One region of the Micromonospora terminaliae genome, then DNA from elsewhere that is predicted to be linked to it. Evidence: riboswitches for the same ligand, from Rfam matches in the RefSeq annotation. Region 1 holds a riboswitch; each other region holds the start of a gene.

Region 1 (7,592 bases):
GCACCGGACGCCGCGCCGGGGAGCCCGGCACCCTGGCGGCCCTCGCGGACGGTGGCCGTGATCCTCGCCGGGGGGACCGGGACGCGTCTCGGGCTGGGCATCCCGAAGCAGCTGCTCAAGATCGCCGGCAAGCCGATCATCGAGCACACCCTGGCGGTGTTCGAGGCCGCGCCGGAGATCGACGAGATCATCGTGCTGATGGCCGCCGGCCACGTGCCCGACGCCGAGCGGATCGTCGCCAACGCGGGCTTCCGCAAGGTCAGCAAGGTGATCGAGGGTGGTGACACCCGCAACGACACCACCCGGATCGCGCTGGACGCCGTCGGCGACGGCGACGTCAACATCCTCTTCCACGACGCCGTGCGCCCCCTGGTCAGCGCCCGCATCGTGCGCGAGTGCGTGAACGCGCTCTGGACCTACGCGGCCGTGGACGTGGCCATCCCGTCCGCCGACACGATCATCCAGGTCGACCGGGACGACTGCATCACCGACATCCCCGTCCGCGCCAGCCTGCGCCGCGGCCAGACCCCGCAGGCGTTCCGCTCCGGCACCATCCGCGAGGCGTACCGGCGGGCCGAGGGCGACCCGGACTTCGCGGCCACCGACGACTGCGGCGTGGTGCTGCGCTACCTGCCCGGCACGCCGATCAAGGTGATCGACGGCTCGGACGAGAACATCAAGGTCACCCACCCGGTCGACGTACACCTGGCGGACAAGCTCTTCCAGCTCGCCGCGGCCCAGGCGCCCAAGCTCAGCGACCACCGCAGCTACACCGAGGAGCTGACCGGCCGCACCATCGTCGTCTTCGGCGGCAGCTACGGCATCGGCCACGACCTCACCGAGCTGGCCCGCCGCTACGGCGCCCAGGTCTTCCCGTTCAGCCGCTCCACCACCGGCACGCACGTCGAGCGGGCCGAGGACGTGGCCGCCGCGCTGAAGACCGCCTTCGAGGCGACCGGCCGCATCGACCACGTGGTGGTCACGGCCGGGATCCTGGAGAAGGGCGCCCTGGCCGAGATGGACGAGGAGACGATGGACCGCCTCCTGCACGTCAACTTCGTCGGCCCGGTCACCATCGCCCGGCAGTCGCTGCCCTACCTCCAGCAGACGAAGGGCCAGCTGCTGCTCTACACCTCGAGCTCCTACACCCGGGGCCGGGCGCGCTACGCGCTCTACTCGGCCACCAAGGCCGCGCTGGTCAACCTGACCCAGGCGCTCGCCGACGAGTGGGCCGAGTTCGGCGTACGGGTCAACTGCGTCAACCCGGAGCGCACCGCCACCCCGATGCGCACCAAGGCGTTCGGCGAGGAGCCGGAGCACACCCTGCTCTCCGCCGAGGCGGTCGCCCAGGCCTCCCTGGACGTGCTGATCTCCGAGCTGACCGGCCAGGTGATCGACGTCCGCCGGGCACCCGGCGAGCCGGTCGCCGCCGTGCCCGCCCAGCCCGGCGCGGATCCGTCCGAGCAACTGCCCGCCGGCATCGACGCCTGAGCCGCGAGACGGGACGAGCCAGATGCGTGGTGACCTGGTCCGGAAGCTGCTCGCCCGGGTGCTGACCACCGGGCTGGCGGTGCTGGCCTTCCTCGTCGTGGCGCTCACCGGAGCGACCGGCTGGGGGCTGGCGATCGCGGTCACCGCCCTCGCCGCCGCCGCCTGGGAGCGCCGGGTCCGGCCGAGCGCCGACGGCGTCGCCGAAACGGTGCTGGTCGCCGCCGGCATCCTGGTCGGTTACGCCCGCCGGCTCGACGCCGGCTTCGACCCGGCGCTGGTGGCCACCGCGCTCGTCCTGCTCGGCCTCGTGCTGCTGGTCGGGCCGCTGCGCGACGCCGGCGCCCTGGAGATCCGCGCGGCCAACCTCCCGGTCCGGTCCTGGACGCCGCTGGTCGCCGCCCGGCTCGGCGACGCGCTGCCGGTGCTGCTCGCCCTGGCGGCGCTCGCCGCCGGCCTGGCCCTGCCCGCCTGGGTGGCCCTGGCCGCCGCCCTGCTGGTCGGGGCGGGCTGCGGCGCGGTCGCCCTCGACCTCGCGCGGCGCCGGTTCCGGCCGTCGCCCGGCGGCGGCCCGGTGGGCCGGGCCCTGCGCCGGCACCAGCCCGAGTTCGTGCTCTACTTCTCCGCCCCGCCCGGCTCCGAGTACCAGGTCACCATGTGGCTGCCCTACCTGGAGCGGATCGGCCGGCCGTTCATGGTGCTGCTGCGCGAGCCCGAGTTCCTGCCCACCGTGGCCGCCGCGACCAGCGCCCCGGTGGTCTTCTGCCCCACGCTGAAGACGATGGACGAGGCGCTGGTGCCGAGCCTGCGGGCGGCCTTCTACGTCAACCACGGGGCGAAGAACAGCCACTGCATCCGCTTCTCGCAGCTCACCCACGTGCAGCTGCACCACGGCGACAGCGACAAGGCGCCCAGCGTCAACCCGGTCTCGGCGATCTTCGACCGGATCTTCGTGGCCGGTCCGGCCGCGATCGAGCGGTACGCCCGGGCCGGCGTGGAGATCCCCGCCGAGAAGTTCGTCGTGGTCGGCCGCCCCCAGGTCGAGGCCATCGAGGTACGCCGGGAGCCGGTCACCGGCCTCGCCCACCCGACCGTGCTCTACACCCCCACGTGGACCGGTCACCACGCCGACGCCGACTACTGCTCCCTGCCGGTGGCCGAGACGATGATCCGCCGGCTGCTCGACCGGGGCGCGACGGTGATCCTGCGCGCGCACCCGTACACCGCGCAGAACCCGGCCTCGGCGCGGCAGCTCGCCCGCCTCACCGAGCTGCTCTCCGCCGACCGGGCCCGGACCGGCCGGCCGCACCTGTGGGGTGCCGCCGCCGGCCGCGAGCTGACCCTCACCGAGTGCGTCAACCGCGCCGACGCGCTGGTCTCGGACGTGTCCGGGGTGATCTCCGACTGGCTCTACTCGGGCAAGCCGTACGCGGTCACCGACATGGGCGTCGACGGTGTGCACTTCGTCGAGCGGTTCCCCCTCGCCGGCTCCGGCTACGTGCTGCGCCGGGACATGTCCAACGTGGACGAGGTGCTGACCGAGCTGCTGGACACCGACCCGAAGGCGGCGGCCCGCTGGGTCACCCGGTCCCGCTACCTCGGCGACTTCCCCGCCGAGTCGTACGCCGAGGTGTTCCTCGACGCCGCCCGGCGGGAGCTCGCGCCGGGCCGGACGGTGCCTGCCCCGCGAGCCGGTGCGCCGCTCCCCTCTCCCGCCGCCTGACCGTCGCCGGTCAGAGGTGGTCGTCGAGGAGGGCGAGCACCGCCGCCGGGTCCTCGACGTGCGCGTTGTGGCCCAGGCCGGGCAGGGTGGCGACCGGGACGCCCAGCTCCTTGAGCTGCGCGTCGGTCACCATCGGATCCAGCTCCCCACGCGCCAGCAGCACCGGGACGTCGACCGCGGCGAGCAACGCGGGCAGCCGCGGCTCCCCCACCGCGAAGGCTGCCGGATCCATGGCCAGCCGCCAGCGGCCGTCCTCGCGGCGCAGCCCCGCCTCCACCACCGGATGGTCGGGGGCGAAGAGCCCGGCCAGCCCGGAGACCCGCAGGTAGCGGCGGGCGGCCTCGTCCCGGGTGGCGAACCAGGTGACCGGGCGGTCGGCCAGCTCGCGGGCCTTCGCCAGGTCGGCCGGAGACCACACGGCCTTGATGCCGAGCCCGACCACCGCGTCGACGGGCAGGCGCCGCGACCGCGCGGCCAGTGCCAGCGCCACCACCCCGCCGAGCGAGTGGCCGAGCAGCACGAGCCGGTCGCGGGGACCGAGCCGCTCGGCCACCGGGCCGAGCCCCTCGACCAGCCGCCGGGCCAGGCCGTCGAAGGAGTACCCGGGCAGCGGGGGTGACCAGCCGTGACCGGCCAGGTCGGGGGCGAGCCAGCGCCCCGCCCAGGAGTGCTCCAGCAGCGGCGCCCAGGGCAGCCACACCTCGCCGGTGGCGCCCATGCCGTGCAGGAGCAGCAGATGGCGGGTACCCGTTTCGTCGCCCATAGGCCGCAGTGTGCCACCGGACGGACACCACGCGCGAGAGCAGCGGGCACGACGACGTCGGGCACCGGCTCCAGGGAGCCGGTGCCCGACGGGGGAAAGCTGCGATCAGGCGGAGTAGCCGCGGGTGGCGGCCCAGTTCGCCAGGTCGATGGTGCTGATCCAGTACTCGGGCAGCGCCGGGTTCGCCGAGTCGGCGATCCGGACGGTGCGGCCGTCGTTCTTGTAGCCGATCACCGCGATGTAGTGGCCGCCCGGGAACGAGTGCCAGCCGCCGTCGGTGTCGGTGGCGTCGCCGGCGATGTTGACCACCACGCCCCGCCCGTCGGTGATCGCCTTGACCACGTCCGCCTGGAGCTGGTCCATCTCCGCCGGGCTCGCCGAGCCGCCGAACATGTGGGTCCGGTACGGGTTGCCCTTGACCATCTGGTTCAGGCCCCGGGTGGTGTCCTCGGCGGAGTTGGTGCCGTTCTCGCCGGCGTTCAGCGGGGCGATCATGGCGTCCTGGGTGGTCTCCACGCCGCTCGCGCTGAGGGCGTTGCGCACCGCGGCCGGGCCGCAGTTCCAGTAGGCGGTCTGCGCCTCGTAGGTGTAGTCGAGCACCTTCGTCGACGGCGGCTTCGGCTTCGCCTTCGGGGTGGTGTCCGGGTCGGCGGTGGCCTTGGCCGCGGCCTTCACGGCCGACGGCGACGCGCTCGGCGAGACGGACGGCGACGGGACGGCGGCCCGGGCCTCGCCGCGGCTGGCGACCTCACCGAGGCGCGAGCCGAGCTCGGCGACGGCGGCGGTGTTCTCCTGGCGGGCCGGGGTGTCGGCGTTGTCGGTGGCGGCGAGGGCCGCGCTGGTGCCGCCGGCCAGCACGAGCGCCGCGGCGGAGCCGGCGATGATCTGGTACGGGCGCTCGGTCACGAGACGGCGCAGCTGACGCTTCAGGTGGTGCTTCACGGGTTCCTCCACGGGGGCGTGCGCGGCACACACCGGCCCCACGCGCGGAGGAACTCACACGCGCTGGCGGGGCGGGTCGCCGCGGAAAGGGAGCGCCCGGGGAGCCGGGCGGTCGGGGCGGTTGCCGGGTCCGGTCGCCGTCAGGCGAGCGCCGGCACCAGGATGCCGTGGAGGCGGGGGGACGAACGGGGGGTGCTGAGCACGAGGAATGGCACTCCTTCCAGAACCGCCGACCGGGTTAGCTGACGGATTCGGGCGGGAAGTTCGCCCTACCGCGGGCCGTGGCCCGCGGATTCACCCCGGTGTTGCTGTGGTTCCCCGGTTCGTGAAAGCACGATTAGGCGGGTCGGCGCGGCGTCGCCTCTTGCGATCGGAAACCGCTCCGGACGCGCCGACACTACCGGTGGGTACCTCGCCTGCCAAGCACTCCCACCTGCGTAAACCTCCGATGCGACTACAGATTTCGGAACAGTCCGTCACTGACTTCACTCAATGGGACGAGCAGTTCCGGCGGCACCGTGCGGCGAAAAGCGGACATCCGGTGGCGAGCATCCCGGAATTGCGGTGCACGGACGCACCGCCTGCCCCCGGATGACCGTTTCCCCGGGCCGGGTGACCGGGCTCACGGTTTTCGGATAACGATTCGGCCGAATTCGCCGCCGCACCGGGCCGATCCGAGGGTCAGCCGGCGCGGGCCGGACGCCAGCGGGCGCCCGCGACGGCGGCGGGCGCCGCGACCGGGGTTGTCGCCGGCGTGACGCCGTTCGCCGGAGCCGGACGGAGGGCGCCGGTGGCCGCGTACGCCTCCGCGGCCAGGGTGCGGGCCGCCTCGGCGGCCAGTTCGGCGTCCCGCCACGCCCGCCGCTCCCGCTCGGCGGCCGCCGCCCAACCGGCCCGGCGGGCCTCGCGTACCGCCCGGGCCAGGACGATCTCCTGCTCGGCCGGGTGCCGGCGCGGGTCCCACCCGTTGCGGTGGGCCAGCACGTCGGCGAGCTGCCGGGCGCTCAGGTCGCCCCGCCAGTGCGCCGTCATGGCGGCGTGGTGCAGCCACCGCTCCCGGGCCGCGTACTCGGCCGGCGTGCGCGGGGTCTGCGGCGCGGGCAGCGCGCCGGCGTTGGCGAACCGGCGGGCGGCGGCCTCGGCCTCGTCGAACGCCCGCCAGGCCCGGTCGGCCTCGTCCTGGGCGGCGGCCCACTGCTCACGGCGCCGCCGGGCGGTCTGCCGGGCGCCGGCGGCGGCCACCGCCACCTCGTCGGCGTACCGGCGCAGGTCGGCCAGGCGGGCGGCCTCCTCGGCGGCCGGGTCGGACGGCGGCTCGGGCGCCGTGTCCCGCTCGGGGCGGGCGACGAGTGCGGCGAGCACGCCGAGGGCGAGCACGAGCAGGGCCGACCAGATCGCGGCGGCCTCGGGAACCTCGGTCAGGAAACGGTAGAGAACGGTCTGCGACATGGTCGGCACCTCACGGGGGAGATCGTGGTGGAGAGGTGTCCGCACGACCGGCGCCGAAGCGGCGGCGACGCGTGCCGCCGGGCCGCGCACGGGCGGGTGCGGGGGTGAGGTTCGGTGCGTGCTCGGGCGCGGGGCCCGCGACGGGTCAGCGGGCGGGCGGTGCCCGGGAGCCGACCGTGGCCGGGACGAGCCCCGCCGGGACGAGCGGCCGGTCCGCCGGGCGGGGCACGGCCACGGGGCGGTCCGCCGTGCGGGTGACGGGCGCGAGCGCCGCCAGCGGTCCGGGTTCACCGGCCGGCCGGGCCGGCCCGTCGACGGCGTCGCCGCGGAGGCCAGGGGCGGCGGCGTGAACGGCCCCGCCCCGGGAGGCCGGCCCGCGCACCGAGTCGGCGGCTGTCCCGTCGGCTCCAGCCTGGAGATGCGGCCCGGTGGCGGCCCGGAGGGCCGGACCCTCGGCGGAGGCCACCACGGTGGGGGCCGTCGGTGCGGTCGCCGCCCCGCCCAGCGGCAGCGTCGCCGTGCCGAACGAGCAGGCGACGAGCACGGCCAGGGTGGCCAGCGTCCGGGCGGTCCAGCGCGCCACCCACCACAGCGGACAGGTGAGCGCGATCGGCAGCACGGGTACAAACTACCGTCGATCCCGCCACACCGCACCGCCGCCGCGCGTGTCGCACCGGCCCGCAGGCGCGGCACCGGCCAGGGTGGACGGGTGCCGGCTGCGGCGACGCCGGGTGGGACCTGCCCGGCTCACGCCGGGTCGCGCCGCCCGGCGTACTCGACGGGCCTGGTGGCGGTGTCCGGGGCCGCGCGTGGGGCGGGAACGGAGGGCGCCGGCGCGGCGGCCGCCCGCGCCGGACGGGCCCGGCGCGACGGGCCGAGGCGGCGCATCATCGGCATCTCCACCCAGCGGTGCAGCGCCGCGGCGAGCAGGAGGTTGAGCAGCAGGAAGCCGAGCACGGCGAGCGGCCCCCACCACCCGCGCAGGCCGGTGCCCCAGTCGCCGGTGAGCCGCAGCACGGTCATCATGACCAGCACGTGCACCAGGTAGAAGGCGAAGGAGACCTCACCGAGCCAGACCATCGGACGGGACCGCCACGGCGTGCGCCGGCCCCGCACGTCGGCGTCCGCCGCCGCCGTGATGACCAGGAGGTACGCCGCCGCGAGCAGGGCCGCCCAGAACTCGGCGCGGATCCACAGCGCCGCGACCGCCCAGGTGGCGACGAACAG
Region 2 (7,592 bases), 1.4 Mb from region 1:
GCCGGCCCCCGGCGTTCACGGTGGCGCCGACCACACTGTCGCCCGGCCCCACCTCGACCGGCACGGACTCGCCGGTGAGCATGCTGGCGTCGACCGCCGAGGTGCCCTCCTCCACCACGCCGTCGGTGGCGACCTTCTCGCCCGGCCGGACCACGAACCGGTCCCCGACCGCGAGCTGGTCCACCGGGATCCGGGTCTCCCGCCCGCCGCGCAGCACCCCGACGTCCTTGGCGCCCAGTTCCAGCAGGGCGCGCAGGGCGGCGCCGGCGGTCCGCTTGGACCGGGCCTCGAAGAAGCGCCCGGCGAGGATGAACACCGTCACCCCGGCCGCGGCCTCCAGGTAGATGTTGCCGGCCCCGTCGGTGCGGGTGATGTCGAAGCGGAACGGATGGGTCATCCCGGGCATCCCGGCGTCGCCGAGGAAGAGGGCCCAGAGTGACCAGCCGAACGCGGCTAGGGTGCCGAGCGAGACCAGCGTGTCCATGGTCGCCGCGCCGTGCCGCAGGTTGATCCAGGCGGCGCGGTGGAACGGCAGCCCGCCGTAGACGACCACCGGGGCGGCCAGCGTCAGCGACAGCCACTGCCAGTAGTCGAACTGCCAGGCCGGCACCATGGCCAGCACGATCACCGGCACGGTCAGCACGACCGACACCCACAACCGGGTACGCAGCCCGCGCAGCTCGTCCACCGGCTCGGCGGCCGCCCCGGCGGCGGCCTGTGTGGGCGGCGGCGGCACGACGGCCGTGTAGCCGGTCTTCTCCACCGTCGCGATCAGGTCGGCCGGGCTGATCTCCTCGGCGTACCGGACGGTGGCCTTCTCGGTGGCGTAGTTGACCGTGGCCTCGACGCCGTCCATCCGGTTGAGCTTCTTCTCGATCCGGGCGGCGCAGGAGGCGCAGGTCATGCCGCCGATCGCGAGTTCGATCAGGTTCGGCGCGACCGGCAGGGGCTTGGCGGATGTCATCGCGGCACCTCCGGTCAGTTGTGCCCGTGCCCCGGGGTGCCGTGGCCGGCGTCCGGGGTCGGTGCGGTCGTGGGGGCCGGCGCGGTGGGCGCCGGAGCGGTCTGGTCCCCGGCCAGGACGGTGAACTCGGCGGTGTGCACCGCGTCGCCGTGCCGGAAGTCCAGGTAGAGACGGTACGCGCCGGCCGAGGGCACCTCGGCGGCGAAGGTGACGGCCGGGCCGGCCGCGGTCCGCCCGTCGCCGGGCGCGCCCTCCGGGTGCACGTGCAGGTACGCGAGGTCGCCCTGGCGCAGCGCCACCAGGTGCCCGTACGCCCCGAGGTAGGGCTGGAGGTCGGTGACCGGCCGGCCGTCCCGGCTGACGGTCAGGGTGAGCCGGCTGGTCCGGCCGGGCTGCGGGGTACCCGTGAGGGTGACGGTGTAGCCATCGACCGTGGTGCTGGTGGCCGGCGCCGGCAGTGGCCGGTGCTCCAGCGCGCCGGGGACGGTGACGTCGACCCCGAGGGTCAGCGGCTCCCCGCCGGTCGGGGTGAAGTCGGCGAACGCCCGCCAGACGCCCGGCCCGGCGAGCGGCGAGGCGACCCGCCAGGTGCCGTCGGTCGCCAGCTCCGGGTGGACGTGCCGGAAGCCGGACAGGTCGCGGCGGGCGACGATCAGGTGCATCCGCTTGTCGTGCGCCACGTCGTAGCGGGTGACGGGCCGGCCGTCCGGGCCGGTGATGCGGAAGGCGAACTCGCCCGCGGGGGCGGTCACCGGCTGGAGGGTGTAGCCGCGGTCGGAGACGAGAAGCCCGCCGGGCAGGTGGGCGGTGGCGGTGGCCGCGTGGCCGCCGTCGCCGTGGTCGGACGCGCCGGCGTCGTGGCCGGCGTCGGTGGCGTCGTGGCGGGTCTCGGCGGCCGGGGCGACGGGGCCGGCCAGGTGGCCGACCCCGTACGCCGTGCCGAACACCGCCGCGAGGCCCAGGGCGAAGCCGCTCAGCTTCGTCGCCGTGTTCATCGTGGTACCTCGGTTCCTTCGGGTCCGCGGACCCGTCACGCCCCGACGAGGTCGTAACCGGCCTCGTCCACGGCGGCGCGGACGGCGTCCGTGTCCAGCGGGCTCTGACTGGTGACGGTGACCCGGCCGGAGGCCAGGTCGACCTGGACGTCGGTGACGCCCGGCAGCGCGCTCACCTCGGTGCTGACCGAGTTGACACAGTGCCCGCAGGTCATGCCCTGCACCTGGTACGTGGTGGTGACCATGTCGCATCTCCCCTTCCGCCGCCTCCACCTTATACCCCTGGGGGGTAAGTAGAGGAGAGACGGCTGCCACTTGGACGTACCGTTACCCGGTGGGGGTATCGGCTACAGCGAGGACCGTACCATACCCCCGAGGGGTACGGTATCCTTGACGTCATGACCGCACCGACGACCCCGACCCGGGGCTACACCGCCAGCAAGGACCAGCTGCTCGCGCGGCTCCGCCGCATCGAGGGTCAGGTCCGCGGCATCGAGAAGATGGTCGAGGACGACCGCTACTGCATCGACGTGCTGACCCAGATCTCCGCCATCCAGGCGGCACTGGACAAGGTCGGCCTCGGCCTGCTCGACGGGCACGCCCGGCACTGCATGCACGAGGGGGCCGCCGAGGGCCGTGCCGACGAGATGGCCACCGAGATGATGGCCGCCGTCGGCCGCCTCATGAAGCGCGGCTGACCAGGGACTTCGGCCCGCAGGTCGGGTCCATCGGCCCGACCGTGCGGACCCGCCGCCGCCGTACGTTCGAGGTGGCGACCGGGACCGGCGCCGTTGCCGGCACCGGACCGGCCGGCCTCGGAACAGGGGATCGGAGGGCGGCCGAGATGATGTGGAACGGCCCGATGATGGGCTGGATGTGGGCGTGGTCCCTGCTGGGGCTGCTGGTGCTGGTGGGACTGGTCTGGCTGGTGTTCCGGCTCACCGGGCAGCCCGCGGGGACCGGGCCGTCCTCGGCCCGTCGCATCCTCGACGAGCGGTACGCCCACGGCGAGATCGACGACGAGGAGTACCGCCGCCGCCGCGCCGGCCTGGCCTGACCGGTTCGGGTGCCTCGCCGCGAGCGACCGGGCACCCGAACCGTCACCGGTCAGAGCCGGCCGAGCAGCTTCCGCATGGCGTCGATCTCACCCTGCTGGGTGGTGACGATCTGCCGGGCGAGCGCCGTGGCGTCCGGGTGGACACCGTCGGCGATCTCCTCCTCGGCCATGGTGATGGCGCCCTCGTGATGGGCGATCATCAAGGTCAGGAACTGCCGGTCGAAATCGGTGCCGGACGCCGCGGCCAGCTTCGCCAGTTCCGCCTCGGACATCATCCCGGACATGCCGTGGTCCATTCCCGGCATGCCGTGCCCGGCGTTCGCCGAGGGCGCCGGCCGGCCCCAGGCGGCGAGCCAGCCGGTCATGGTGGCGATCTCCGGCGCCTGGGCCGCCTTGACCTGCCCTGCCAGCCGCTTCACCTCCGGATCGGCGGCCCGGGTCTCCGCCAGCCCGGACATCTCCACGGCCTGTTGGTGGTGCGGGATCATCATCTGGGCGAACATCACGTCCGCGGCGCCGAACGAGGCCGAGACCGCGGCGCCGGGCGAGCCGGTCGCCGCCGACGGATCGTGGGCGACGGTCGGGTGGTCGGCGCCGGCGCAGGCGGACACGACCAACGCGGCCGTGAGCGCGGCGGCCAGGGCGGCCGGGCGGGCGAGGGTACGAGTGAACACGAGTGAGCCTTTCGGGTGTCGGAACGTACGCAGCGGTCGGCGGACGCGGGTACCGGTGGTCCGGTCCCCGCGTCGGGCGTCCTATCTGCGCAGCACCGACGTCGTCGCCAGGCGTAACCCGTGGGACCGCGGCGGGGCGCGTGGGCCGGTGGCGAGCCGGAGCCGGCCCCGGACCGTGGGAACGGCGCTCCGCGACCCGGCCCCCAGCAGCACGGCGAGCAGCAGCCCGACGGCGAACGCGCCCAGCACGGCCAGGCAGACGCTCCACCCGGACGGGTCGTTGCCCGGGTGGGTCAGCGGCAGCGCGCGCACCGGGCAGCCGTCGTCCCCGCAGTCCGTGGGGGTGACGGCGGCTGCGCCGTGGCCGGCGGCGTGGGCGGCCGGCGGGCCGGCCGACGCGTGCCCGCCGTGGCCGAGGGTGTGCATCGCGGTCAACCCGAGCAGCGTGCTGAGCAGCAGCAGGAGCCGGACCCACCGCCCGCTCACCGCCGTCCGCGTCGCCACGCCCTCACGGTAGCCAACCGGCCGGGCGACACGGCCCGGAACCCGCCGCCGGTCTCGTCCCCGGTGCGAACGAGCCCACCTGGCTACCATTCCGGGCGACGACCCGGCCTGCGTCCGTTCCGCCGGCACCCGGGCCGCCGGTGAACCGGCCGGCCCGGTGACACGTGTCCCGTCGCGAATCGTTGGGAGAGATGCATGGGTGCCGACCACACCCGTCCCGCGCCGTCCGCCCCGCCGGGCGTACGGCGGATCCTGGTCGCGACGGTGCTGCCGCTCTTCCTGGTCACCGTGGTCGCCGCGCTGGCGCTCTGGCCCCGGCAGGGCCCGGAACCGGCGGACGCCCCGGCACTGCCCCGCTACCACGGCACCGTGGTCCGGGTGGTGACCGAACCGTGCCCGCCGACCCCGGAGGCGCCGGACGGGTCCGCCGGACCGTGCGGGACGGTGACCGTCAGCGCCGAGCAGGGCCCGGACGCCGGCCGGCAGGTCGAGACGCCGGTTCCCGCCGGGCCCGGCGCGCCCCGGGTCGAGGTCGGCGACAAGGTGGTCCTGGTCGAGCTGATCGACCCGGCCGACCCGGCCGCGAAGACCTACAACATCGCCGAGCACCGCCGCGGCACGCCGCTGGTCTGGCTGGCGGTGCTGTTCGCCGTGGCGATCGTGGCCTTCGGGCGCTGGCGCGGGCTGGCCGCGCTCGGCGGGCTGGTGGCGAGCTTCGCCATCCTGCTCGGTTTCGTGCTGCCCGGTATCGGAGCCGGCCAGCCGCCGCTGCTCATGGCGATCGTCGGCGCCGCGCTGATCATGTTCGTGGTTCTTTACCTGACCCACGGGATCACCGCGCAGACCTCGGTGGCCGTGCTCGGCACGCTCGGCAGCCTCGTGCTGACCGGCGTGCTCGGCACCCTGGCCACCGCCGCCACCCACCTGACCGGCTTCGGCAGCGAGGACGCGACCACCCTGTCGATGTTCCAGCGCGACGTGGACCTGCACGGGCTGCTGCTGGCCGGCATCGTCATCGGCTCGCTCGGCGTGCTGGACGACGTGACGGTCACCCAGGCCGCCACGGTCACCGAACTGGCCCACGCCAACCCCGCGCTCTCCCGTCGACACCTCTACCGGGCGGCGACCCGGGTGGGCCGGGCGCACATCGCGTCGACCGTCAACACCATCGTGCTGGCGTACGCGGGCGCCTCGCTGCCGCTGCTGCTCCTGCTCGTCGCCGACTCCCGGCCGGTGAGCGAGATCCTGACGAGCGAGTTCCTGGCCCAGGAGATCGTCCGCAGCGCGGTGGCCACTCTCGGCCTGATCGCCGCCGTACCGCTGACCACCGGACTGGCCGCGGTGGTGACCACCGCCGGGCGACGCCGCACCACCGCGGCTCCGGCGGAGCCTCCGGCCCCGCGACCGCCGGCCCGACGGGACGAGGCGCTGGAGGCGCTCGGCGGCGGGGACAGGAGCACGGAAGCCGCATGGTGACACTCCGCAGCGTGACGGCGGATTTCAAACGCGATCCTGGTCACGCACGGCGAGGACGAATTCTCGCTATTGGTCGGCTTCCGGACGTAGAACACGGGTGGACTCTCGGGTAACCTCGCTGCCGGTCACCGCCGAAGGCGCGCACCCGCGCCAGCGGTGCCGCCGCCCAATCGCCCGCGGGCGAGCCGGGGAACCAGGTACATGGGGTGAATCCGCGCGAGCGGTAGGGGCCACTTCCGTCCCGAACCCGTCAGCTAACCCGGTCGGCGGCCGACGGAAGGGAACACTGTGACGGCACCCCTGCGCCGCTGGCTGACCCCCGTGGTGGCCGTGCTCGCCGCGCTGACCGTGCTGGCCGGGCCGGGCCCGGCGACGGCGGCCCCGAGCACCCCCACACCCTCGGGGCACTCCGAGGAAGACGACGACCCCCTCATCACCGAGGCCATCGACAGCGCCAACCGGGCCTACCTCCAGGCCAAGTCGAAGCTCGACAAGTCCCGCAAGCGCCAGCTCCAGCTCGCCCTGGAAGTGGAGGCGGCTCAGGGGCAACTCGACGCGTTGAGCCCGCAGGTGAGCGAGATGGCCGCCCAGTCCTACCGAACCGGCCGGATGGGCGCCATGGCCGTGCTCCTGGAGAGCAACAGCCCCGACTCGTTCGTCCGGCGGGTCGCCGCCCTCGACGAGCTGAACCTGCTGAACGCGCAGAAGCTCGCTGCCATCAACGCCGCGAAGACCCGTGCCGAGCAGGCCAAGGTCGCGCTCGACGCCGAGGTACGCGAGCAGGAGAAGCAGAAGAACGCGATGGCCCGCGAGAAGGCCGAGACGGAGAAGGCCCTCAAGCTGGTCGGCGGGATCGACTTCACCGGCGGCCTGGTCTCGGCCACCTCGCCGGTCGCCCGCATGGGCCCGGGCCGGACCGCCGACGGCGACTGGAAGCCGGAGTCGTGCAGCGAGAACGACCCGACCACCTCGGGCTGCGTCACCCCGCGCACGCTGCACGCGTACAAGGAGGTCAAGCGGGCCGGCTTCAACCGCTTCGTGGGCTGCCACCGGAACGGCGGGCCGTTCGAGCACCCGAAGGGCCGGGCCTGCGACTGGTCGCTGCAGAACAGCGGCTTCTCCCCATGGCGCACGAAGGACCAGCGGATGTACGGCAACAACGTCGCCGCCTTCCTCATCCGCAACGCCGACCGGCTCGGCATCTACTACGTGATCTGGAACCGGCAGATCTGGTTCCCGGCCACCGGCTGGAAGTCCTACAGCGGACCCTCCAACCACACCGACCACGTGCACATGTCGCTGCTCTGACGATGTGTGCAGAGAAGGGCCGGCCCGCGACGTGCGGGCCGGCCCTTCGACGTTTTCGGGCCGGTCAGCCGGCCAGCGCCGGATCCGCGGGCGCGGCCAGCGCCGGCACCGGGGTGGCCGGCGCGCCGGCCTGGGCCACCGTGCGCACCTCGCCCGCGCTGAGCCGGTACGACAGGCCGACGACGGCGCAGCGCCCGGCGGCCACCTCGCCGGCGAGCACGGCGGACCGGGCCAGCAGCGCCTCGACGGTCTGCGCGATGTGGACGTCGACGATCCCGTCGAGGTCCTCGACGCCGTCCTTCGCGGCCCGGAGCAGGCTGGGTGCGACGGCGTCCACCACCGCACCGAGGTGACCGGACGGCGACGTGCCGGTGCGGACCGCCTCGCGGGCGGCCTGGACCGCGCCGCACGAGTCGTGGCCGAGCACCACCACGAGCGGGGTGCCCAGCACGGTCACGGCGTATTCGACGCTGCCGAGCACCTCCGGGCCGGCGGTGTGGCCGGCGGTGCGGACGACGAAGAGGTCACCGAGGCCCCGGTCGAAGATGATCTCGGCGGCGAGCCGGGAGTCGGAGCAGCCGACGAGCACCGCGAACGGGTGCTGACCGTCCGCG
Region 3 (7,592 bases), 2.0 Mb from region 1:
CGCCCCGACCACCCGGTAGTGCTCGCCCTCGACGCGGACCATCCCGCGCCGGTCGGTGTCCCAGACCTCGCGGATCACCCGGATCGCCTCGTCGAGGGCGTCCACGGCCGCGCCGGGGGAGAGCCGCCGGCCGCCGACCGCCTCGATCGCGTCCCAGAAGGCGCCGGCGCCCAGCCCGAGCTCGACCCGGCCGCCGGTGAGCAGGTCCAGGCTGGCCACGCTGCGGGCCAGCACCACGGGCTGGCGCAGCGGCAGGTTGAGCACGTTGCCGGCGAGCGTGATCCGGCTGGTGGCGGCGGCCACGAAGGACATCAGCGTCCAGGTGTCCAGGAAGCCGGGCTGGTACGGGTGGTCCTGGAAGGTCACCAGGTCCAGGCCGGCCTGCTCGCAGAGCTTGGCCCGCGCCACCACCTGCTCGGGCCGCCCGGCGCTCGGGGTGAGGAAGCCGCCGAAGGCCAGTTCGTGTCCGTGGTCGCTCATGCCTCGCCGCCTCGTCCCGATCTTGCGCGAACCCTGCCACCGTAGCCCGCGCCGCCGCCCGCCCGCCCGGCGGTTCCGGAACCGGCACGGATTGTTCACAGTCGATGCCCGTGGGCATATGGTGCGGGTGCACGGCCCCAGCGTTCCTCCGGAAGGAGCGACCCGTGATCCCTCACCGCCACCCCCGTCCCCTCGGTCTCGCCGTCCTGCTCGTCGCGGTCACCGCCCTGGCCGCGCCCGCCCCGGCCACCGCGGCCGGCCTGCCGTACCAGGACCCGACGTTGCCCGTCGCCACCCGCGTCGCCGACCTGCTCGCCCGAATGAACCTCGACGAGAAGCTGGGCCAGATGACCCAGGCGGAGCGCGGCGCGGTCACCGCGAGCGACCTCACCACGTACCGGCTCGGCTCGGTCCTCTCCGGCGGCGGCTCCGCGCCCGCGCCGAACACCGCCACGTCCTGGGCCGACATGTACGACGGCTTCCAGCGCGCCGCCCTGGCCACCCCGCTCGGCATCCCGATGATCTACGGCGTCGACGCCGTGCACGGGCACAACAACGTGTACGGGGCGACCATCTTCCCGCACAACATCGGCCTCGGCGCGACCCGCGACCCCGCGCTGGTCCAGCAGATCGGCCAGGCCGTCGCCGAGGAGATCACGGGCACCGGTGTGGACTGGAACTTCGCTCCCTGCCTCTGCGTGGCCCGCAACGACCGGTGGGGCCGCACCTACGAGTCGTTCGGCGAGACCCCGGACCTGCCGGCGAGCATGTCCACCCTGGTCACCGGCCTCCAGGGTGCCAACCTCGGCGGGCCCACGTCGGTGCTCGCCACCGCCAAGCACTACCTCGGCGACGGCGGCACCACCGGCGGCGACGACCAGGGCGACACCCAGCTCAGCGAGGCCGACCTGCGCGCCATCCACCTGCCCCCGTTCCAGGCCGCGGTCCAGCGCGGCGTCGGCTCGGTGATGATCTCCTACAGCAGCTGGAACGGGGTCAAGCTGCACGGCCACCGTTACCTGATCACCGACGTCCTCAAGGGGGAGCTGGGCTTCTCCGGCTTCGTGGTCTCCGACTGGAACGGCATCGACCAGATCGACGGCGCCACCGGCTTCACCGCCGCCGAGGTCAGCGCCGCCGTCAACGCCGGCATCGACATGGTGATGGTGCCGACGGCCTGGAAGAGCTTCCTCAGCACCCTGCGGGCCGAGGTGCAGAACGGACACGTGCCGATGAGCCGGATCGACGACGCCAACCGCCGCATCCTCACGAAGAAGTTCGAGCTGGGCCTCTTCGAGCGGCCGTACACGGATCGGAGCTGGACCTCGACGGTGGGCGGCGCCGCGCACCGCGCGCTGGCCCGCCAGGCCGTCCGCCAGTCCCAGGTGCTGCTCAAGAACGACGGCGGCGTGCTGCCGCTGGCCCGCGACAACAACAAGATCTTCGTGGCGGGGAAGAACGCCGACAACATCGGCAACCAGAGCGGCGGGTGGACGATCTCCTGGCAGGGCTCGTCCGGCGCCGTCACCCCGGGCACCACCATCCTCCAGGGCATCCGCGCGGCGGCCGGTCCGACCACGACGGTCACGTACAACCAGCGCGGCACCGGCATCGACAAGACCTACCGGGCGGCGATCGCGGTGGTCGGCGAGACGCCGTACGCCGAGGGCCAGGGCGACCGCACCGGCAGCATGAGCCTGGACCGCGAGGACCTACGTACCATCACGACGCTGCGCAACTCGGGCGTGCCGGTGATCGTGGTGCTGGTCAGCGGCCGGCCGCTGGACGTGGCCGCCGAGCTGCCACGGTGGAACGCGCTGCTGGCCGCCTGGCTGCCCGGCACGGAGGGCGGCGGCGTGGCCGACGTCCTCTTCGGCGGGTACGCGCCGACCGGCAAACTGCCGATGACCTGGATGAACTCGGTCAGCCAGCAGCCCATCAACGCAGGCGACGGCAAGGTCCCGCTCTTCCCGCAGGGATACGGCCGGACCTACTGAGCCGCCCCTCAATAAGCCCCCTTCGGACGGTCCGCAACTCGAATGGGCCGACCTTCGCTCGGCCGGGTGAAGAACTTCACAAGAAGTGGGCGTTCGGCGCAAAACGTTCCTAACGTCGTTTCCGTTCGCGATCGCGGACACCACGGGCCGGCAACGCCTAATCCCGCCGCCGGCCCGGTGGTACCTGGACCTCGGGCGGGAGCGGGGGACCCACGTTCCTCGGTGCACGACACCTCGGGGTGAAGCCGCCACCGGCGGCCGGGCTCCTCGGCCCGAACCCGACAGCTCACCTCGTCGGCGTGGAGGAAAACTCACATGGCAACTGATCACGTCGCCCGTCACCGCCGGACCGCGCAACGTCGCACCACCGTCGGAGCGCTCGTCGTCGGCGCGGCCACCGGCGCCGCCGCCCTTCTCGGCCCGGCCGCCCCGGCCAGCGCCGCGGGCGTGAACTGGGACGCCGTCGCCCAGTGCGAGTCCGGCGGCAACTGGCACATCAACACCGGCAACGGCTACTACGGCGGGCTCCAGTTCTCCCGGAGCACCTGGAACGGCTACGGCGGCCAGAAGTACGCCAGCCGGGCCGACCTGGCCAGCCGGAGCGAGCAGATCGCCATCGCCGAGAAGGTCCTCGACGGGCAGGGCATCGGCGCCTGGCCGGTCTGCGGCAAGAAGGGCGGCTCCACCAAGAAGTACGCCAGCAAGGACTCGGGCGCGAAGAAGTCCACGAAGAAGGCCACCTCGGAGCGGTCCTCGCACAGCTACCGGCCGACCACCCGCGGCGAGCGGCGCGTCGCGCCGAGCACCGGCGGTGCCGGAAGCTACCTGGTCCGGCCCGGGGACACCCTCTCCGGGATCGCCGCCGCGAAGCACGTCGCCGGGGGTTGGCACGGCCTGTACGAGCGCAACCGGACCGTGGTCGGCGACAACCCGGGCCTCATCTTCCCGGGCCAGCGGCTGCGCCTGCGCTGACGCCATACCGGTGCGCCGCACCACGAAACGCCCGGCCGGGGTTCCCGGCCGGGCGTTCGGCGTCGGGGCCGGTTGCTATCGTCACGGTGCTCGGAAAGACGTGAAGAAAGCGCGGATATGACCAACGATTCGTTCTCCGCGGCCGCGAGCCTCGACGAGCTGCTGACCAGGACGCAGCAGGCGCTGTCCGCCATGCGGTCCCGGGCCGCCGAGCACGCCGACGGCGCGCCGGGCGAGCTGCTCCGGGCCGAGGGCGGCGCGGCCGGCGGCCGGGTCCGTGCCGTCGCCGTCCAGGGTGGCCGGCTGGAGTCCGTCACCGTCGACCCGGAGCTGGCCGGGGAACCCCTGGACGCCCTGTGCGGGCACGTCGTGACGGCCGTGAACGCGGCCCTCACCGAGCTGGACGCCCGGGTGAGCGCCTCGGCCCGGGCCGACGTGGACGCCCTCGCGGCGCGGCTCGGTGCCCTGCCGGAGCAGTCCGCACGGGACATGGAGCGGTTCAGCCGGGCCATGGAGGGCGTGGCGGCCCGGATCCGCCGCGACGGCGCCGGATCCGGCGCGGGCCGCCCGGCCTGACCGCGCCGCGCCCGCGCCGGCGTGTCTCGGGAACGACGAAGCGGCCGGCCGCCTCGGGAACGACGAAGCCGCCGGCCTGTCTCGGGAACGACGAAGCGGCCGGCCGCCTCGGGAACGACGAAGCCGCCGGCCTGTCTCGGGAACGACGAAGCGGCCGGCCGTCGGGAGGACGACGGCCGGCCGCTCCGGTGTGGTCAGCTCAGGGTGACCGCGGTGTCGTCGACGACGAAGGAGGTCTGCAGGGAGCTGTCCTCCACGCCGCTGAACGAGATGGTGGCGGTGGTGCCGGCCAGCGACGAGATGTCGAAGGACCGCTGCACGTAGCCGGTGGCCTTGTTGAGGTTGGAGTAGGTGGCCAGGGTGGTGCTGCCCGCCTTCACGGTCAGCTTGTCGTAGGCGGTGGTCGTGGTCGACTCCGCGCTGTCGATGTGCAGCCAGAAGCTCAGCGTCGCGCGGCAGCCCGCCGGGATCGTCACCGACTGGCTGAGCGTGTCGGTGTGGGTCGTGCCGTAGCCGTCGAGCCATGCCTTGTAGGAGCCGCCGTGCGCCGCCTGGCTGGTGGAGTTGGTGATGACGCCGGAGGAGGCGGTCCAGCTCACGTTGCCCGACTCGAAGCCGGGGTTGGCCAGCTTCTGGCCGGTGCAGCTGCCCGAGGGCGGGGTGGTCGTGGTGGTCGGGGTGGGCGTCGGGGTGCCGCCCGTGCAGGTCGCCTCACCGGTCTGCGCCGGCACGCTGATCGCGTTCCAGGCGGCCTTGACCGCGTTGAACTCGGTGCAGCTGGTCGGGTAGAGGTTCTTCGCCGCCTGCAGCGTCCAGACCCGGTACTTCAGGTACGAGGAGGACGAGGTCTTTAGCAGCATGGCGTTGTACATGATCTTCATGGCCTTCTGGATGCCGAGGCCGGTGACGCTGCTGCCGTTGCAGGTGGAGCTGGCCGGCTGCCCGTTGGTCGGGCTGCTGCCGTTGGCCAGCAGGTAGAACCAGTGGTTGCCGGGGCCGGCCGCGGCGTGCACCTCGGTGCCGGGGATGCTGCTGGAGTAGCAGTTCGGGTCGCCGAGCGCCGACGGGTTGTACATGTTGCGGATCGGCCCGCTGCCCACCAGGTTGACCTTCTCGCCGACCAGGAAGTCGGGAGCGTCGTAGCTGGACGGCTCGTTGGCGAACCACTCGGTGGCCGCGCCGAAGGTGTCGGCGACGAACTCCTGGGTGCCGCCGCCCGAGATGCCACCCGGGGTGTGGTCGTCGATGCCGTGGCCGATCTCGTGGGCCACCACGTCGAGCGAGCCGATCCACTGGCCCGCGGTGTTCTTGCCGATCTGGACCTGGGTGCCGTCGTAGTAGGCGTTCTGGTCGTTCAGGCCCACGCGGATCGGCCAGTAGCCGCCGTTGCCGTCGGCGCCGTTGCGGCCCAGCCACTGGGCGAGCATCTTGTGCTCGGTCTGCGCGGCGAACAGCGCGTCGACGCAGCCGGTCTCCCGGTTGGTGGCGGTGCCGTTGCCCCAGACGTCGTCGGAGCCGCTGAACGTGGTGTTGGTCGCGGCGTCCTGGCAGCTCAGGTTGGTGACGGTCGGGTCCTTCATGGAGTACGTGGAGCCGGACTGGGTGGTGTTCAAGGTCAGCGGGCTGGGCCCGTTCCACGCGCCGGTGCCGGTGCCGTGCACGACGTGCTCCTGCGTCCGCAGCACCGCGCCGCTGACGGCGTCGACGTCGACCGTGAGCCGGCTCGGGCCCTCGGCGCCGGTGCCGCGCACCGTGGTCTCCCAGGCCAGCGCCGGCTTGGCGCCGAGGGTGTAGACGACCAGGCTGGTGCCCTCGACCGTGGTGACCTTCCTGAGCTGGGCGCGCGCGGTCTTCGCGGCGGCGGCCGAGGTCAGCTTCGGGGTGGTGGCGAGGCTGCCGATGGCCTGCTGCTGGGCGACGGAGGCGTACTTCAGGTTGCCGGCCGCGTCGGTGGCCAGCACGAAGTCGCCGCCGACCACGGGCAGGCCCTTGTAGGTGCGCTCGTAGGGCACGTACTGGGTGCCCTCGGAGGAGATGACGGCCTTCTGCACGAACGCGTCGTCCGCGCTGGCGTGCAGGTAGGCGGGCCGGTTGGCGACCAGCGCGCGGGCCGAGTCGGCGGCGATCGCGCGGGCCTGTGCGGCGTCGGGGGCGGCGGGGCCGGGTGGCGCGGCCTGCACGGCCGCGGCGGTGCCGGCGGCGATCAGACCGGCCGCCGCCGCGCCGGAGAGCGCGACGAGGCGAGGTGAGAGCTTCAAGGGGGTTCGCTCCTGTTCCTAGGCGCGCCGCACGGAGCCCGGTAGGGACGGGCGGCGCGGTGTGGCGAGGCGGGTGACGGCCGACCTCCGAGGCTGCCGGCGTGGCCCCGGTTCGACAGATCGACCATCGTGAGCCGCCGGGGGTCGGCGACTCGCTGGGGGCACAATCACACGGGCCCGGGCCGGGAGCAATGGGTGACCCGGGCAACCGGCTCCGCCCGGTCGCGGCGCCGTCACCCGGAATTCAGGAAGCCATGATCTTCAATAGCCCCTGATCAGGGTGAATGTTCCCGGCGGTCGACGGTGCCGGGTCCGATCCGCGTCGATTGCCGCAGTAGGCGGATGGCGCACATTGATACCCGTTGACGTAGGCGAGGGCTCCCGGCGGGTGCGACAGGCGTAGGAGCAGGGGGTGGCCATCTCCCACAGCTGTCCGATGACCGCCACGTCCGTCGATCCGTAGGTTCGGGGCGACCGTCGCGGCGGCGTGTCCCCTGTGCACGTCGCCAGGCCGGCGGGGGGAGGAGAGCACGCGGATGCGAAGCGGAAGACGAGCCTGGCGGGCCTCGGTGGTGGCCCTGGTGGTCGCCGTCACGGGGCTGCCGGCGACCGGCGCCCTGGCCCAGCCGGGCGCCGACGAGCCCGCCCGGCTGGTGGTGGAGGGCGGCGTCACCCAACCGGTGTTCGGGTACGCCGACGCGGTCCGGGAGCGGATCTTCGTCACCTCGGACGTGGACACCGACGACGACGGCGCGCGCGACGTCGTGGCCATGGACATCATCCGGCCCCGGGCCAGCGAGAACGGGCTCAAGGTGCCGGTGGTGATGGACGCCAGCCCGTACTACTCGACGGTCTGCCGGGGCAACGAGAGCGAGTGCAAGGCCGACGTGGACGGCGACGGGCTCAACGACACCTGGCCGCTGTTCTACGACAACTACTTCGTCCCGCGCGGCTACGCGGTGGTCCTGCTCGACATGATCGGCACCAACAACTCGACCGGCTGCCCGGTCACCGGCGGCCGGGCGGACAACATCAGCGCGCCGACGGCCATCGACTGGCTCAACGGGCGTCGGCCCGGCGTCGACGCCACCGGCCGGCCCGTCGTGGCGGACTGGCACAACGGCCGCACCGGCATGATCGGCAAGTCGTACGACGGCACGCTGGCCAACGCCGCGGCGGCCGACGGGGTGGCGGGGCTGACCACCATCGTGCCGATCTCGGCGATCTCCAGCTGGTACGACTACTCCCGCAGCAACGGCCTCGTCACCCGGGCGAACAACTACTCGGGGAGCCTCGCCAACACGGTCAC
Region 4 (7,592 bases), 1.9 Mb from region 1:
AGCCGGTAGTAGGGCGCGTGAGCAGTTGGAGGAATCTGTACGGCTTCGCCGGGAAATCGGGTTCTCAGCCGGCGTCGCCGCGGGCTTGCTTGCGCTGGCCTACCTGACCGCCGGAGAGGGGCAACGCGACGACGCGCTGGCGCTGGTCGAGGAGGCAAGCGCGATCGCGGAGGCCTGCGATGCACAGGGTGTTCTCCGGCGGCTGGAGGAGGCACGGACGCAGCTGTAGGCGTCCGCCGATCGTTTTGTGCCCCGGACAACGCGCTGCACGCGACGCTGCGGGCGGACCGGAAGAGGGCCAGGAAGTCGTCCGGCGGCGCGGCCAAGGGCAAGGACCAGGCGGGCAGCGGGAGGGGCAAGAAGCGGCCGGCGGCCGGGAATCACCAGGGCTAATGGCACGCTAATGGCACGTCGCGTGATTGCCGATCTTGGAACATCGAAGGCCCTGGCTGGGACTATCGTCCTGGCCAGGGCCTTTCGCGTGGAGCGGGTGACGGGAATCGAACCCGCACTGTCAGCTTGGGAAGCTGATGTTCTGCCATTGAACTACACCCGCAGGCGGCACCACTGTACCTGAGGTCACCACCCCCGTGCACCCAGGTACCCCGCGCGTCGACCACACGCCCGCCGGGGGCACAGCGCCGCGGCCAGCACGAAGAAGTTTCCCCACGGCAACATATGGCCGTTCTCAAATCTGTCGATCGGATGTAACGTCTCCTCCACGTTCTCCGACCGGGCGTGACATACCCCCTGTCATGCCCGCAGAAAGAGGTGGGCCCATGGGACTCCGTCCCAACCTGCTGACCCGGCGTACCGCCGGTGTCGCGTCGACGACGCTGGCGCTGCTGCTCAGCACCGCCGCCGTAGGCGTCGTCCCCGCAGCCTCGGCCTTCTCGGCCGCCCCGTCCGGTTCCTGCGTCGAGCCCGCCGACGTCCACTCGGACGCGCGGGTGAAGAAGGGCGGCCACGCCAAGCTGGACCCGAACGCGCTGACCGCCAAGCAGGTCCGCGAGCGCGAGGCGGACCTCACCGCCGCGCTGGGCGAGCGGGCCAGGTTCCGCGCCGGCGCCGGTGCCGCCGCCCCGCTCGCCACGGTCACCATCCCCGTCGTCGTCCACGTCATCCAGCGGGACAGCACCCGGGCCGGCGGCAACATCCCGGACTCGATGGTGACCCAGCAGATCGCCGTGCTGAACACCGCGTACGCCGGTGGCACCGGTGGCGCCCCGACCGCCTTCAGCTTCCAGCTCACCAAGGTGCACCACGTCACCAACGCCGCCTGGTACCCGATCGTGCAGGGTTCCTCGGCCGAGCGCTCGATGAAGACCTCGCTGCGCGAGGGCGGAAAGAACACGCTCAACCTCTACCTGGGCGAGCTGAGCGACGACCTGCTCGGCTGGGCGACCTTCCCGCAGCGCAAGCTGAGCAGCATGGACGGCGTGGTCGCGCTGAGCGAGTCGCTGCCGGGCGGCACGGCGACCAACTACAACCAGGGCGACACCGGCACCCACGAGGTCGGCCACTGGCTGAACCTCTACCACACCTTCCAGGGTGGCTGCTCGGGCTCGGGCGACAGCGTCTCCGACACCCCGGCCGAGGCCTCGCCGGCCTTCGAGTGCCCGACCGGCCGCGACACCTGCACCACCGCCGGCCTGGACCCGATCACCAACTTCATGGACTACACCTACGACTCGTGCATGTACCAGTTCACCCCTGGTCAGGCGAGCCGCATGCTGACCGCGTGGAACGCCTACCGCGCGGCCTGACCGTCCCGCACCACACGCCGGTGCCGGTCCCGTCCTCGGACAGGGCCGGCACCGGCGTTTTCCGCGGGGTTCAGGCCGCCGGGCGGCGGGTGTCGAAGCCGTGCCGGCCGCGGCGGCCCTCCGGGGCGAGCGGGTCACGGCGGGCGGGTGCGGTCGCCCGCGGGTCGAGCCAGACGCGCACCTCCGGCCGGCCGGCACCGGGGCGGGCCGCCTGGTCGCGGCGGGTCAGCATCGCCACGTCGACGGTGAACTCGAACAACCGCCAGTCGCCCTGCGGCGCGGCCCGGCCGATGCGGGCCAGCCGGGCGACGGTCGCCGGATCGGTCACCGGGCGCGCCCGACCGGCCACGTAGGCCTCGTCGTCGCTCTCCTCCGGTGGGAAGGAGTGCAGGGCGTAGCGGCCGTCGCGTTCGAGGTCGCGGCGCTTGGGTGAGTCGATGACGAAGCACCAGAGGCCGTCGTCGGTGAGGACCGGGGAGACCGGGTGCACGCGCGGGCCGCCGTCGGCGCGGACCGTGGCGAGGTAGCCGAAACCCGGCCCGTACTGCTGCAACAGGAGGCGGATCTCGTCGGCGAGTCGGGGCTCGTCGGCGGCGAATTCGGACCAGGAAGCCATGCGGACATTCTATCGAACAGGTGTACGAAGATGTAGTCCGACACGCAGGTCACCCGTACCGGTCGCTATGGTGTTCCGATGCTGCTCTCCGACCGCGACCTGGTCTCCGAGATCAAGGCGGGCACGCTCGCGCTGGAGCCCTTCGAGCCCACGCTGGTGCAGCCGTCCAGCATCGACGTCCGTCTGGACCGCCTGTTCCGCGTCTTCAACAACCATCTCTACACACACATCGACCCGTCCGTGCAGCAGGACGACCTCACCTCGATGGTGGAGGTGGCCGAGGGCCAGCCGTTCGTGCTGCACCCGGGCGAGTTCGTGCTCGCCTCCACGCTGGAGGTGATCTCGCTGGGCGACCAGCTCGCCGGGCGCCTGGAGGGCAAGTCCAGCCTGGGCCGGCTCGGCCTGCTCACCCACTCCACCGCCGGCTTCATCGACCCCGGCTTCTCCGGTCACGTCACGCTGGAACTGTCCAACGTGGCGAACCTGCCGATCACGCTCTGGCCGGGCATGAAGATCGGCCAGCTCTGCATCTTCCGGCTCTCGTCGCCGGCCGAGCACCCGTACGGCTCGGCCGTCTACGGTTCGCGCTACCAGGGGCAGCGCGGCCCCACCCCGAGCCGGTCCTGGCAGAACTGGCGGACCTGGCCGACCCGCTGACCGACCGGCACGCCGGAACGGCGCAGGGACCCCCGCGGCACGGGAGCCCCTGCGGACCGGTCAGCCCGGGCGGCCGTAGCTGTTGATCTGGCCGTCGTCGACGCGCTTCATGGTGATCGGCTTGCCGGACTGGGAGGCGTGCACCACCCAGCCGTCACCGACGTACATACCGACGTGGTGCAGGTCGCTGTAGTAGAAGACGAGATCACCGGCGCGCAGCTCGCTCCGGCTCACCCGCCTGGTCACGTCGTGCTGCTGCCGTGCGTTGTGCGGCAGCGAGACGCCGGCCTTGGCCCAGGCCGCCATGGTGAGGCCGGAGCAGTCGTAGTGGTCCGGCCCGGCGGCGCCCCAGACGTAGATCTTGCCGATCTGGGCGCAGGCGAACTTGACCGCGACGCCGGCCGGGCCACCGGGGTAGCCGGCGGGGCACGGCGCCGGTCGCAGCGGGCCGCCGCCACCGTTGCCGTAGACCTTGAGGCGCAGCTTCTGCAGCTTGGCGATCTCGGCGTCGATCTGCTTCTTCTTGGCCGCGAGCTGGGCCTCGGTGCGCGCCAGCCCGGCGATCATCTCGTCGAGCGGCCGCTTCTTGGCCGCGAGGTCGTCGCGCAGCTCGGCGACGGCGCGTACCTGCTGCTGCTGGCGGTTCGCGAAGCGGTCGAGCAGGGCGAGGCCGTCGACCAGGTCGCTCGGCGACCGGCTGCCCAGCAGGGCGTTGACGGTGGAGAGGTTGTTGTCGCCCTTGTAGGCGTCGGCGGCGAGCCCGCCCACCTGACCGAGGGCGGCGTCCACCCGGGCCTGGAGCGGGGCGATCTGCTTGGCCAGCGCGTCGGCCTGCTTCCGCTTGGCGGCGAGCTGCTCGCGGGTGGCGTTGACCTGTTCGATGATCGGTTCGAGCTTGTTCCAGTCCTCGTCGATCTGGCGCTCGATCTCGGCGACCGACGGGTCGGCGTGTGCCGCCGTGGCGCCGCCGGTCAGGACGACGGCGGTGCCCACCAGAGCGGCGAGGGCGGTGGTGAAGCGGGACCAGCGGGAACGCGGCGCAGCCGTCGAGCGGTCGACCGACCGGCCCGACGGTGGCCGCGGGGCATGGTGTGCCACCGGGCTTCCGTACTCCTTCTTCCTGGCCGCCTACCGGGTTAGCTGACGGGTTCGGGCGGGAAGGGAGCCGCCCTACCGCAGTGGCTGCGGATTCACCCCAGGTACCTGGGTCCCCGGTTCGCCCGCGGGCGACTCGGCGGTGTCGGACCGTCACCACCCGGGATGGACGGTGAAACCGCCGGTCGACGATTGACCAGAGTAGAGAGCGTCGTTATCGTTCCGCAACCCAAAGCGCCGTGACACACCGTACGTGAAGGTTTTCTTCACGAGAGATTACTTGCTGGAAAGGTATTGACCCGGAGGGTGCGCGGGGTGAGGGTGGGGACGCAGTGACCCCCATCCCTGTCTGGAGGTTCGATGCACCTCACACCCCCGCCGTCGGGCAGACGGATGCTGCTGGCAGCCGCTGTCGCGGCTGCCACCGCACTCGTGGCGACCGGATCGGTCGCCGCCGAACCGCTCACCACCCAACCCGCCACCGACCGCCAGGACCAGTACGCCGCCGCCGCGGCGGAGTACGGCGTGCCGCAGAGCGTCCTGCTCGGCGTCTCGTACCTGGAGTCCCGCTGGGACACCCACCCGGGCCAGCCGAGCACCAGCGGCGGCTACGGCCCGATGCACCTCACCGACGCCGAACACGTCCTCGCGACCCCGGCCAGCGGCCACGTCGACGAGGACGAGGACCCGCGGGGCGACGACTCGCGTCCGCTCACCCTCGACCCGGCCGTCGCGGCCGCGCCGACGGAGGACGTGCTGCCGCAGGCCTCCCTGCAGACGCTCGACGCCGCCGCGGCGCTCACCGGCCTCGCCGAGGAGACGCTGCGCACGGACGCCTCCGCGAACATCCGGGGCGGGGCGGCGCTGCTCGCCTCGTACCAGAAGCAGTTGGATGCTCCGGTCGGCGCCGCCACCGACCCGGCGGCCTGGTACGGCGCGGTGGCCCGCTACTCCGGCGCGGACACCGAGGACGCGGCGGCGGCCTTCGCGGACGAGGTCTACGACCAGCTCGGCCTGGGCGCGAGCCGGACCACCGACGACGGCCAGCGGGTGACCCTGGCCGCCACCACGGTGACGCCGGACCAGTCCGGGCTGCACAAGCTGGGCCTGCGCCGCGCCGAGCGGCCGGACGGCCTGGAGTGCCCGGTCCGGCTCGCCTGCGAGTGGATCCCGGCCCCCTACAAGCAGCTCAGCGCGGACCCGGGGGACTACGGCAACCACGACCTCGGGAACCGGCCGGCCCAGCAGAAGATCGAGTACATCGTCATCCACGACACCGAGGGCTACTTCGGCCCGAGCGTGAACCTGGTGAAGGACCCGACCTACCTGGGCTGGCACTACACGCTGCGTTCGGTGGACGGCTACGTCGCCCAGCACATCAAGGCCAAGGACGTCGGCTGGCACGCCGGCAACTGGTACGTCAACGCCAAGTCCATCGGGCTGGAGCACGAGGGCTTCGCCGGGCACGGCACCTGGTACACCGAGGCGATGTACCGGGCCTCGGCCAAGCTGGTCCGGCACCTGGCGCTGAAGTTCCAGATCCCGCTGGACCGGCAGCACATCATCGGCCACGACAACGTGCCCGGCACCACCGCCGGCACCGTGGCCGGCATGCACTGGGACCCGGGCCCGTACTGGGACTGGTCGCACTACTTCGACCTCATGAAGGCGCCGTTCCACTCCACCGGCACGCCGCACACCGGCCTGGTCACCATCGACCCGGACTTCGCCACCAACCAGCCCGCCTTCACCGGTTGCAACCAGCAGCCGCCGGGCGTGCCGAAGCCCACGCCGCCGGCCGCGCCGTGCCCGCTGCGCGGCTCGTCGGCGGTCATCCTGCGGACGGCGCCGAGCGCGACCGCCCCGCTGGTCAACGACCTCGGTCTGCGACCGAACGGCACGCCGGACACCATGTACATCTCCGACCACGGCGCCCGCGCCTCGGCCGGCCAGACGTACGCCCTCGCGGACATCCAGGGTGACTGGACCGCCATCTGGTACCTCAACCAGAAGGCCTGGTTCTACAACCCGGCCTCCGCGCCGACGGCCAAGTGGGCGAACGGCTTCGTGGTGACCCCCAAGGCCGGGAAGACCACCATCCCGGTGTACGGGCGCGCCTACCCCGAGCGGGCGGCCTACCCGGCCGGGGTGCCGTACCAGACCATCTCCCCGTTGCAGTACTCCCTCTCCGCGGGCCAGCGGTACGCGGTCGGCGGGGTCCTGCCGGGCGAGTACTACCGGGCCGTCACCTTCGACGGCTCGGCGCCGGGTGACTGGACGGTCATCCGCGGCGAGAACCGGTACGTGCAGATCCAGTTCGGGCACCGCGTGATGTTCGTGAACCTCGACGACGTCCAGATCCAGCCCGCCTCCGTCGGCGGACCCGCCTGACCGACCTGACGACGAAGGCCCCCGGTCCGCGTGGACCGGGGGCCTTCGTTCTGCTCGGGGTGGATCAGTACGGCCTGCGGTAGCCGGCGACCGGCATGTAGCCCACCTTGGAGACCTGGACCGGTTTCCCGGTTCGGGGCGCGTGCACCATCAGCCCGTTGCCGAGGTAGAGCCCGACATGGTGCAGGTCGCTGTAGAAGAAGACCAGGTCACCCGGTCGGGCGTCGCTGGACGCGATCTTCCTGCCCTCGTTCCACTGCGCGCCGGTGAAGTGGGTCAGCGAGATGCCCGCCGCCTTGTAGGCGTACTGGGTGAGGCCGGAGCAGTCGAACGAGTTCGGACCGGTGGCGCCCCACACGTACGGGTCACCGACCTGCGCGCAGGCCGTCTTGATCGCGGTGCGTGCGGCGCTGCTCACCACACCGTCGATGGCCGGGCAGCCGTCCGGGCGGATCGAGGTCACCGGCAGCATCGCGGTCAGCCGCTTGATCTCGGAGTCGATCTGCTTCTTCTTCGCCGCCAGCTCGTTGCTCTGCTTCTGCTCGGTGGCGATCAGCGCGTCCAGCTTCTGCTTCTGCCGGTTGTACTTGTCGCGCACCGCGAGCACCCCGGCGATCTGCTTGCGCTGGTCGTCGGCGAGGCGGTCGAGGATGACCAGCTGCTCGGCGAGCGTGCCGGGCTTGGTGTTCACCAGCAGGGCGCCGAGGTCCTGGGACGGGCCCTGGATGTAGTACCGGGCGGCGATGTCGCCGACCTTGTTCATGGCGAGCGCCGACTCCAGCTCCAGCGGCGCCATCTTCTTCTCGAGGTCGGCCGACTTCTTCTTGTTGACCTTGAGCTGGGCGCGCACCTTGTTGTACTGCTCGATCGTGGGCTCGAGCTGCTCCCACTGCTTGTCGATCTGCGCGTCGATCTCGTCCACCGACGGCGCCGCGTGCGCCGGGGCCGTCAGCATCCCGGCGCCGACCGCGACGGCTGCGACCAGGGTGAGGAGACGGCGTACCACCCGGCGCATCCCGGCCGGTCGGACGGGCGGCTGGCTCGGGGCGTGACGATCAGGGGGCATG

What was found. Region 1 has a riboswitch for cyclic di-AMP ahead of GCE86_RS03865 (C39 family peptidase). Riboswitches for the same ligand answer to the same signal wherever they lie in the genome.
Region 2: linked by a shared signal. The riboswitch ahead of GCE86_RS28410 (coiled-coil domain-containing protein) and the one ahead of GCE86_RS03865 (C39 family peptidase) in region 1 are both predicted to bind cyclic di-AMP.
Region 3: linked by a shared signal. The riboswitch ahead of GCE86_RS12625 (LysM peptidoglycan-binding domain-containing protein) and the one ahead of GCE86_RS03865 (C39 family peptidase) in region 1 are both predicted to bind cyclic di-AMP.
Region 4: linked by a shared signal. The riboswitch ahead of GCE86_RS25985 (C40 family peptidase) and the one ahead of GCE86_RS03865 (C39 family peptidase) in region 1 are both predicted to bind cyclic di-AMP.

Annotation. Positions count from the first base shown of each region.
Region 1 is NZ_CP045309.1:851,665-859,256, reverse strand. Features, by position in the region: gene GCE86_RS03880 (bifunctional cytidylyltransferase/SDR family oxidoreductase) at 1-1,491, shown strand, start outside; gene GCE86_RS03875 (CDP-glycerol glycerophosphotransferase family protein) at 1,514-3,211, shown strand; gene GCE86_RS03870 (alpha/beta fold hydrolase) at 3,222-3,974, opposite strand; gene GCE86_RS03865 (C39 family peptidase) at 4,080-4,928, opposite strand; cyclic di-AMP (ydaO/yuaA leader) riboswitch at 5,129-5,270, opposite strand; gene GCE86_RS03860 (hypothetical protein) at 5,598-6,365, opposite strand; gene GCE86_RS03855 (hypothetical protein) at 6,511-6,984, opposite strand; gene GCE86_RS03850 (acyltransferase family protein) at 7,113-7,592, opposite strand, start outside.
Region 2 is NZ_CP045309.1:6,119,400-6,126,991, reverse strand. Features, by position in the region: gene GCE86_RS28450 (heavy metal translocating P-type ATPase) at 1-964, opposite strand, end outside; gene GCE86_RS28445 (hypothetical protein) at 979-1,959, opposite strand; gene GCE86_RS28440 (heavy-metal-associated domain-containing protein) at 1,995-2,204, opposite strand; gene GCE86_RS28435 (metal-sensitive transcriptional regulator) at 2,358-2,657, shown strand; gene GCE86_RS28430 (SHOCT domain-containing protein) at 2,834-3,016, shown strand; gene GCE86_RS28425 (DUF305 domain-containing protein) at 3,067-3,690, opposite strand; gene GCE86_RS28420 (DUF6153 family protein) at 3,772-4,194, opposite strand; gene GCE86_RS28415 (YibE/F family protein) at 4,390-5,670, shown strand; cyclic di-AMP (ydaO/yuaA leader) riboswitch at 5,824-5,954, shown strand; gene GCE86_RS28410 (coiled-coil domain-containing protein) at 5,959-6,978, shown strand; gene GCE86_RS28405 (carbonic anhydrase) at 7,043-7,592, opposite strand, start outside.
Region 3 is NZ_CP045309.1:2,804,565-2,812,156, reverse strand. Features, by position in the region: gene GCE86_RS12635 (LLM class flavin-dependent oxidoreductase) at 1-480, opposite strand, end outside; gene GCE86_RS12630 (glycoside hydrolase family 3 protein) at 645-2,477, shown strand; cyclic di-AMP (ydaO/yuaA leader) riboswitch at 2,622-2,791, shown strand; gene GCE86_RS12625 (LysM peptidoglycan-binding domain-containing protein) at 2,793-3,449, shown strand; gene GCE86_RS12620 (YbaB/EbfC family nucleoid-associated protein) at 3,567-4,025, shown strand; gene GCE86_RS12615 (M4 family metallopeptidase) at 4,220-6,283, opposite strand; gene GCE86_RS12610 (Xaa-Pro dipeptidyl-peptidase) at 6,820-7,592, shown strand, end outside.
Region 4 is NZ_CP045309.1:5,635,842-5,643,433, reverse strand. Features, by position in the region: gene GCE86_RS26010 (tetratricopeptide repeat protein) at 1-229, shown strand, start outside; tRNA gene GCE86_RS26005 (tRNA-Gly) at 483-556, opposite strand; gene GCE86_RS26000 (zinc metalloprotease) at 780-1,766, shown strand; gene GCE86_RS25995 (pyridoxamine 5'-phosphate oxidase family protein) at 1,837-2,382, opposite strand; gene dcd (dCTP deaminase) at 2,461-3,039, shown strand; gene GCE86_RS25985 (C40 family peptidase) at 3,100-4,137, opposite strand; cyclic di-AMP (ydaO/yuaA leader) riboswitch at 4,151-4,286, opposite strand; gene GCE86_RS25980 (N-acetylmuramoyl-L-alanine amidase) at 4,495-6,525, shown strand; gene GCE86_RS25975 (NlpC/P60 family protein) at 6,590-7,592, opposite strand, start outside.